Regions from separate parts of the Holdemania sp. 1001095H_141210_F2 genome, predicted to be linked through region 2. Evidence: a T-box and tRNA genes for the amino acid it is inferred to sense, from the RefSeq annotation. Region 2 holds a T-box; the other holds one or more tRNA genes.
The links. The T-box of region 2 lies ahead of thrS (threonine--tRNA ligase). A T-box ahead of a tRNA ligase gene usually reads a tRNA of that ligase, here a tRNA-Thr.
Positions count from the first base shown of each region.

Region 1 (4,211 bases), on a different contig from region 2:
ATGCCTTTCAATTTCACTTAATTCCCGACGCACAGCCTGCGCGTCGACTTTCAGTTTCTTCTTCCAGGAAAAAATATGCTGCCGCGGCAAAATCACCAGCGGACTGCCCTGCGCTTCCGCCAAAACCAACGTTTGTTCCAGCTCCGCTTTCCGCTGCCGCTGCTGCAGAAAGCGAAGCAGAAGCAGAGCTTGTTCATGATGTGTCAGTATCATCGCACTCTCCTTTTTACCTTATTGCACTCCAGTTGAAACCTTCCTCACTGACTCACGGCTTTCGGGCTAATTCCAAATCAATCGTATCGACCAGCTCAATTCTGCCTCCATAACGATCAATCTTATTTTGAATTGCAGCGTAGAAATCCGCTCTCACCGCTTTGTCTAAAATGATATGATCCGACTGCGTGGCGATCAGCGAAACATAATCCTGCGCCGAATAGGATCGCTTCCTGGTATACATTCTGATTTTCTGATCCACAAAGCCATACCGCAGACTGATCTCGGATCTTCTTTTCGCATCCGCTTCGGTAAACGGCGGCGTTGGCGCGGAATAGGCCATATATTGGGCGTAAACCTGTTGAATTTCTTCATACAACGCTGCATTGCTTTGTCGATAGTTTCCATGCTTGGCAAACCGTGCGAACACACCGCCCGGTTTTAACAGGGCATACACCTTCGAATAACCGATTTCTTCCGGGATCCAATGGAAAGCCGCCGCGGAGTATATCAGATCGAAGCGGTTCTCCGGACTTTCATAATCCTGAAAAGCGCTGGTTACAACGGTAAAATCGGGATAATCACTGAATTTCTTCCGCGTCAGCGCTGCCAGCTGATCACCCAGCTCGACTGCGGTCAGGCGACAGCCGGTCTTTAATATCGGCGTTGTGGCCTGGCCGGTTCCAATCCCGATTTCCAGCACTTCGCTGTTTGAAGTCAGCGGCTGATAAGCAAACAAATCCTCGTATAATTCCGAGACATATTCGGGACTCCATTTGTCATATTCCTCCGCAACGGTGTTGAAGGTCCATTCCAAGCCTTGAATGATCGCCATGCTTTCCTCCTTCGCCGGTACCCGGCCCTTCCATAAACTCATGTCCGATGATCCGCCGCCGTGAACGCTTGATCAGACAACAGAAAAACGCACTGTTTCCAGGCTTATTTCACGTTATTCGAAAATGATTTTCTTTATGGCATTTTTAAACTCCTTACCGGTTTTTCTGATCACAGTCATTCCGTCGTCGGTTCAAAAGTGCTGAGTTATGGATTACTTTTATTATACACGGTTTACTCTTCTCTGTCCTTCATTTTTTATAATCGGTCTTTCGCTTGCCTCATTTTCATCATCCAATGAAGCTGACAGTCAGCCAGACACAGGACTTGAACCCGGGACCGACGAATTGCGCATGCAAACATTTCATTGCAAAGGGGATCCGAGCTTCTTCAGTGATCAAATAAGTTCCGCTCTGCAAACATCGCGGTGATAACCCTGCGCTTCGCTTCCGTAAACGCAATCGGCTGATCATAGCTGAACGAGATCATCCTGTTGGATTTCAGAAGATAGATCGTATTTCTGTAATCTGTCTGGAGCGGGGGATCCGTGTCGGGATTGAGCTTGGCAGCCGCAAAGTCCGCGTTCCAGACGTCCGCATCCAGTATAACCAGACCTTCCAGCGCTGCCAATGAACAGGATTTCGCTGAACAAGGAAGACCGCTTTCCCGGGCAAAGCCTGCGATCGGATCGTTTTCTTCTGCGAAATCAATAATTTCCAAATTTATATGGATTCGTATTTTTGCCCCATCATCCCAACCGTTAAGGCTCAGCCGATACCGCTGATCATTGCGGCCATCCGTGTTCACCTGTTTACTTTCCACAACTTCCTCAGTATAGCCAAGATCCGCCATCGACAACACCTGCGGCGCTTTCTGCCCAACAACATTCATATAGAAAAGAACTCCGGCCATGAAGAGCATAAAAATTAAAAATCTGAAATCCCGTCTGAACTCATTATTTAACATTTCTATCTGTGGATATTTCATTCCCAGCCGATCACCGATTTCTAACAGTTTCTTATTGACCATTTTTCTTCCCCTGCCGCTTCTTCTATCTGCTTCTTCATTAATTCTATTGTATCAAAGTTCCGTTGTTTTGAATGAAAAGCATAAAAAAATCCCGCTGAATTTCTCAACGGGATATCCTTTTCTCATGGTGCCGACTATAGGACTTGAACCTACCACCTACGCGTTACGAGTGCGTTGCTCTACCGGATGAGCTAAGTCGGCGTAAATATAGTTTATAAAAACTGTGTCCTTCTGTCAAGTTTTTTTAGCATTTTATTCGCAACTTTTGTTACTCCTCACTGGAAAAACTGCGAGAAAATTTGTTCGCTGAGATCCTCGGATTAAGAAAACTTGTTGTGAGCTTGGATTCTACACTGAATCGCGGTCAGAAACAACAAACTTCTGATCCTTCTCTCCTTCAAGCAACAATTTTCGACTTCATTTAAGGATTAAAAAGAACACAGTGAAAATGAAAACTGGACCCGAAAAGGAAACTTTAATTGCTTTGTGAAAAACAATTTCATCATTTTCTTAGAGAGGAATTTTAACTTTTCCGCAATCTTATTAGGGCAGGGTTTTGTTGAACCGCGGATGCCCGTCCGAATAGAGTCGACTTTTGGTCTTTTCCAATTCAATTCAAACCGACAGATTTTTGTCATCTGTCGTCAAAGGAGGGCAATTCTATGGAACATTTCCTGGAACTTTTCGATGCTGTAATTTTGAAAGTTGTATTGCCCTTGATCGAATGCACGATCAAAGTGATTGAATGCCGCTTAAAAATTATAGGGGCAAAAAAAAAGCGCTGCAACTACTCCCCAAGTGATTCAGCGCTCATCTGTCTGCCGCCATGCTCGTAAGAGATAGCGGTTGACGGGTGCCGCCTTTCAGCAATACCTTACACCTTGAGTATAGGCATTCCGGATGGAATTTCAACCTTTTCCTTCTCTTCTTGAGTACATTTATTCAATTCAGCGATGAGATTGGCCTACTCGCTATTATTCTGTTAAGCCTGTCTATTCTTGCCGGCTGAAACAAGGAAATCATGATGCTGGCTAAACTAAAAGGGGAGTTCATCGTTCCCCTTCCGTTCCCCTATTTATCCAGCTCATACAACAGCGGCAGATCGGCGACCGTGATGATCCCGATCGGCTTCTGATGAGCACTTCCGGACTCTGTGATCAGGATTGCCGAAATGCTGACGCCGCGGTGCAGGCTTGCCTCAAACAAATCCTGTGCTTCGGTGACATCCGCCGTGCGGGGCAGAAACAGAACCCGCTCTTTTTTATCCTTAAAATACAGACAATCGCTGACCACACCGGAAAGCGGTTTGTTCGTACGGCTCTGGTGCAGCGTCCAGCGGGCGATCATCTCCATCGTTAACAGCGCGTGAAATCCGCCCTGGGCATAGACCGGCAGCTTGGAGGAGCCCATCGTTTCCATGATATCTACCGCTTCCCGGATTTCCGTCTGGGGATCGCAGATTTTCACCGGCTTGAGAAAATGTGCGCTGACTCGCGGCGGTTCGCAGATTTTCCGCGCCAGCTCCTCAATTTCCGTAACGACCTCGTCGATGGGAATCGCGATGATATGTCCCTCGTCGGAGCGCTGGTGCACGATCGCATTGCGCAGATCGGCATATTCCTGCAGCTCCATTTCATACTTGCGGACTAACCCGCTGCTGCGGGACGCCTGGTTCAACAACTGATAAAAACGCGAATACCGTGTGACGCCGGTGATCTGCTTCAACTGCTTTTCGATCATCGCGAACGCGTTCAGAAACCGCTGTGCATTATCCATGGAAAACCCTCCTGATGAACTCTATTATATCAGGTTTTCCGTTTTCACCGCGAACTATCCCTCAGCTTTTCCACAATTTCAGTTTTTTTCCGGGTTTGTTCGTCTTTTCGCTTGATCAGACGGGCCGGAACGCCAGCCGCCAGCCATCCCGGCGGCACATCTTCCGTAACGACCGCCCCGGCGGCGATCACCGCGGACTGACCGATCCGCACCCCTTCCAGAATCACGGCGTTAGCGCCGATCAAAACGTCGTCCTCAATCACCACCGGTTCCGCGCTAGCCGGCTCCAGCACCCCCGCTACAACAGCCCCGGCGCCGATGTGGCAGCGCCGGCCGATTTCTGCCCGCGCACCGACAAC
Region 1 covers NZ_JADNPO010000005.1:20,501-24,711, forward strand. Annotated here, with positions in the region: gene I2G61_RS04635 (hypothetical protein) at 1-213, opposite strand, end outside; gene I2G61_RS04640 (trans-aconitate 2-methyltransferase) at 266-1,090, opposite strand; gene I2G61_RS04645 (hypothetical protein) at 1,438-1,938, opposite strand; tRNA gene I2G61_RS04650 (tRNA-Thr) at 2,202-2,277, opposite strand; gene I2G61_RS04655 (hypothetical protein) at 2,739-2,912, shown strand; gene I2G61_RS04660 (CBS domain-containing protein) at 3,148-3,852, opposite strand; gene dapD (2,3,4,5-tetrahydropyridine-2,6-dicarboxylate N-acetyltransferase) at 3,897-4,211, opposite strand, start outside.
Region 1: it has a tRNA-Thr gene. The T-box ahead of thrS (threonine--tRNA ligase) is inferred to sense a tRNA for this amino acid. The anticodon was not compared.

Region 2 (4,211 bases):
GATTCGGATTGACGAACGCGGCCTGCAGCACATCCGTACCGTCGACAAGCGTCACATCCTGTCCCGCCTTCATCGGCGCGATCAAGGCCAGCGCCGGAGCTCCGGTCGGACCCAGGATCGACAAGGAAACCGGCGTGGTTTCCACAGTCGGCTCCGGCGATGTTTCCGGAGTTGCTTCCGGTGTTTTAGGATTGGCGGCGCACCCTGCCGTCAGCGCAAGAACGCTGAGGAAACAAAGCCATTTCTTCATACGCGCGCCTTCGTTTCAATTTCGTTGAGGATGCTTTCCAGCAGTTCCTCTTTGCTGATTGTAACGGAGTCTTTCTTGCCATACCGGCGAACCGTCGCCGTGTTGTTTTCAACCTCACCGTCGCCGACGACAATCTGCATCGGAATCTTATGCGTCTGCGCTTCACGAACGCGGTAGCCCAGCTTTTCGTTGCGGCCGTCGACCTTCACGCGCACGCCCTTGGCCAACAACATCGCTTCCAATTCTTTCGCATAGTCCAGATGCCGTTCATGATGCACTGGAACGATGACGACCTGCTGCGGCGCCAGCCACATCGGGAAAGCACCGGCGTAATGTTCGATCAGAATGCCGATAAAGCGCTCGATCGAGCCAAAGATAACGCGGTGCAGCATGATCGGACGTTTCTTGGAACCGTCCGCGTCGACATATGTCAGATCAAAGCGTTCCGGCAGATTCATATCCAGCTGGATCGTGCCGCACTGCCAGACCCGTCCCAGGCTGTCCGTTAAATGGAAGTCCAGCTTCGGTCCGTAGAACGCACCGTCGCCCGGATTGATCTTGCAGGCCTTGCCCGCTGCATGACACGCCGCTTCCAGCGCCGCCTCCGCTTTATCCCAGATTTCAATCGATCCGATATATTTCTTTTCCGGCCGTGTCGACAGCTCGATTTCATAGCTTAAGCCAAACACCGAATACACACGGTCGATGAAGTTGATCAGCCGGACTACTTCGCTCTCGATCTGATCCTCGCGCATGAAGATATGCGCGTCGTCCTGAGTGAACGTTCTGACGCGGAACAATCCGTTTAAGGCGCCGCTGGCTTCGTGACGGTGGACCTGTCCCAGCTCGCCGACGCGCAGCGGCAGATCCTTATAGGAATGCAGGCCGTTTTTATACACAAGCATTCCGCCCGGACAGTTCATCGGCTTGATCGCGAACTCGCGGTCGTCGATCATCGTCGTATACATGTTTTCCTTGTAATTTGCCCAGTGTCCGCTCAGCTCCCACAATTCCTTGGAAAGCATGATCGGCGTCTTGATGAACTGATAGCCTTCCTTAGTGTGTTCTTCGTACCAGTAGTTTTCCAACACATTGCGCAGGATCATGCCGTTCGGTAAAAAGAACGGGAACCCCGGGCCATACTCGCTCATCATAAACAGATCCAGCTCGCGGCCTAATTTCTTGTGATCGCGCTTCTTCGCTTCTTCCAGGAAATTCAGATAGTTCTGAACTTCCTCGTCGGTATCGAAGCAGATGCCGTAAACCCGCTGCAGCATCTTGTTGTTGGCATCGCCCTTCCAGTACGCGCCGCTGACTTTCAGCAGCTTGAAATGCTTCAGCTCCTTGACGCTCTCAACGTGCGGGCCTCGGCACAGATCGGTAAAATCCCCCTGGGAGTAGCAGCTGATCACCGTATCGTCCTCGTCCATGTGCCCGATCAGATCGAGCTTGTACGGATCGTCCTTAAACATCTCCAGCGCTTCCGCTTTCGAGATTTCATGCCGGACAATACGCTTGCCGTCCTTGGCGATCTTCTTCATTTCTTTTTCAATCTTCGCCAGATCTTCCTCATGCAGCACATCGTCGCCCAAGTCGATGTCGTAGTAAAAGCCGTCGGTAATGACCGGTCCAACCCAGAATTTTGCGTGCGGATACAGATGTTTGACAGCCTGCGCCAACAAATGCGCACAGCTGTGGTTGAGCACATGCAGATGCTCGTCTTCTTTAATGTTGATCATAGTTCCTTCCTCCTGTTTTTCTAAGACCACAAAAAAACGCCCCTGATTAAGGACGTTGTTCAACGCGGTACCACCTTATTTCCTGTTTCTTCCATGAAACAGGCACTCAAGCTCAATAACGATGAGAATCGTCGCTTTTTCAAAAGCGATACTCGCAGGCGGTAACCATTTCCCTTTTCAGCTTCCTCGCACCTTCCGGAAACCTCTCTGATCCAAGTTCTGAAACGATCATGTCCTGGTCTTTGTATGTACCTCTTTTATACACCGGTTTTCCTGCCTTGTCAATGGAAATGAATTTTTTCCAGAAATTCAGAACGATGAACAGATTTAAGGCTGCACCCAGGTCGTTTGGTCGATCTGTGAAAAATCAGCCTGGATATGCAGCTGATCCAGCGTCATCGACAAATCGCCGGAAAGCTCCTCCGTTCCGCCGCTGTCCAGCGTTAAGCGGACGGGTTCCCCGGTTTCCTCCTTTACCGCGAACCGAACAGTCAGCGTTTTTTGACTTTCGATCATCGCGGCAATCGGATCTTCCAGACCCCATTCTTTGAAATAAGCTGCGGCCGTAACTGCATCCAGCGTCAGACTGACCTCGGCACAGCGGACGTTCCCGATCGTTTCCTGCATCGACCAGCGGCCGGCTTTCAAAACAGCCAGAATGGCTTTCCAATCCGGCAAGGCTGGTTCGGCCCCCGGCTGATCAACCCATTGTTTCTGATTCAGATCATATTTTTGCCAGCGGTCCTCTTGCCAGCACCATTGAGCTTGAACATGCAGCGGAATCTGAAGCACGCCGCTGCCGCCCTGCCAGCGCAAATCCAGATTGACTGCGGGTTCTTCCATCCGTCCCTGCAGCACACCCTGTCCGGCAACATGATAGGGCAGCCATAGATAGCGGTTGCCAGCCTTGCCTTCAGCCTCAATCGTGATGTCTGCGGTCACGGATTCCATCGTCGTCAGCGCCCGGCTCGTCTTGGCCAGAATCCACAGCTGATCCAGCCAGCCGCAAGCGCTCAGCATCACCATCATCGCAAGCAATGCGACGATAAAGCTTCCTTTTCTGCGCATCGTCATCCCTGCCTTCTGCTTTCTGCTTTCTGCTTTCATTATATCACGGGAAAGAAAAGGCAGAGTCTTATTGACCCTGCGTTGTGGAATTGCGGTATTGCGAATAGATTTCCTTCAGGTCTTCGATCATTTCCTTACTGTCGTAGATCAAAGCTGTATTGCCGTTGACATATGCATAGTATTCGGTTTCCTGACCGTTAGCGTTGACCTTCATCCGGCCGTTCTGACTCGCATAGTTCAGCATTTTCTGACTTTCCTCGTTGGCCGGATCAAAACGATAAAGGTAATAGACCTGATCGTTGTATTGAAACGAGGTGCCTTCCAGCGCGTTGAAATCTGTATTTTCAATCGGTGTCACCTGGTTGAAGGTGTAATTGTTATTCTGGAAGTGATCCAGAACATCCTGAATGCTGGCAATCGGTTCTACCGTTTCCGTCGGTGTCATTGAGCTTTCCGGCGAGGCCGAAGGGGTCATCGACGGCGTGGGTGTGGCTGAATTGTTGTTTCTGCTGCAGCCGCCCAAAATCAAAGCAAATCCCAAGCAGACCGCAGCGTACCGCAGAATTGTTTTTTTCATCATTAATTCCTCCTGCCAGTATTCTCGGCGTTTTTTTCCGATTTATACCTGCCGGGAAGGAAAAACTACTGGAACTGAATCGGGGAAGCGATGTTGTTGAGCAAAGCCACAACGCTGTATCCGGCGATCGCGCTGGTGCGGGAATAGATCGCAATTTCCGCCTTGATTTCCTCACCTTCCACCCGGATCGTATGGGTATCACCGATAAAGCCCGGCGTACTTTCGATCTTCACACCGGTATGCTCCGGCCCGTTGGTGGCCAGCGACGTGGCAACGGCGACGTTCACCCGGCGGGGAAGCAAAGCGATCGCTTCCTTAGCAGTGCCTTCAAAAGCGGTCAGCGTCGTTTCGCTGGCCGCCATTTCTTCACGATAGACCGGCGTTGTGCGCAGATACTGTGGTCCGGTCTCGGAAGTAATGGACGCTTCGATCGGACTCATCACAGCTGCCGTGCGCATTAAATCAAAGCCCCCGATCGCGCCGGAAGCGATGTAAACCTTGCGGCCGGCCGCGCGCGCGACCGCCTGCACTTCTTCATAAAAATCAGCGTCCGCAAACGCCCCAATCGCCAGCGTGA
Region 2 covers NZ_JADNPO010000004.1:193,673-197,883, forward strand. Annotated here, with positions in the region: gene I2G61_RS04520 (MqnA/MqnD/SBP family protein) at 1-250, opposite strand, end outside; gene thrS (threonine--tRNA ligase) at 247-1,989, opposite strand; T-box leader at 2,035-2,241, opposite strand; gene I2G61_RS04530 (hypothetical protein) at 2,317-3,057, opposite strand; gene I2G61_RS04535 (hypothetical protein) at 3,125-3,634, opposite strand; gene I2G61_RS04540 (aspartate dehydrogenase domain-containing protein) at 3,700-4,211, opposite strand, start outside.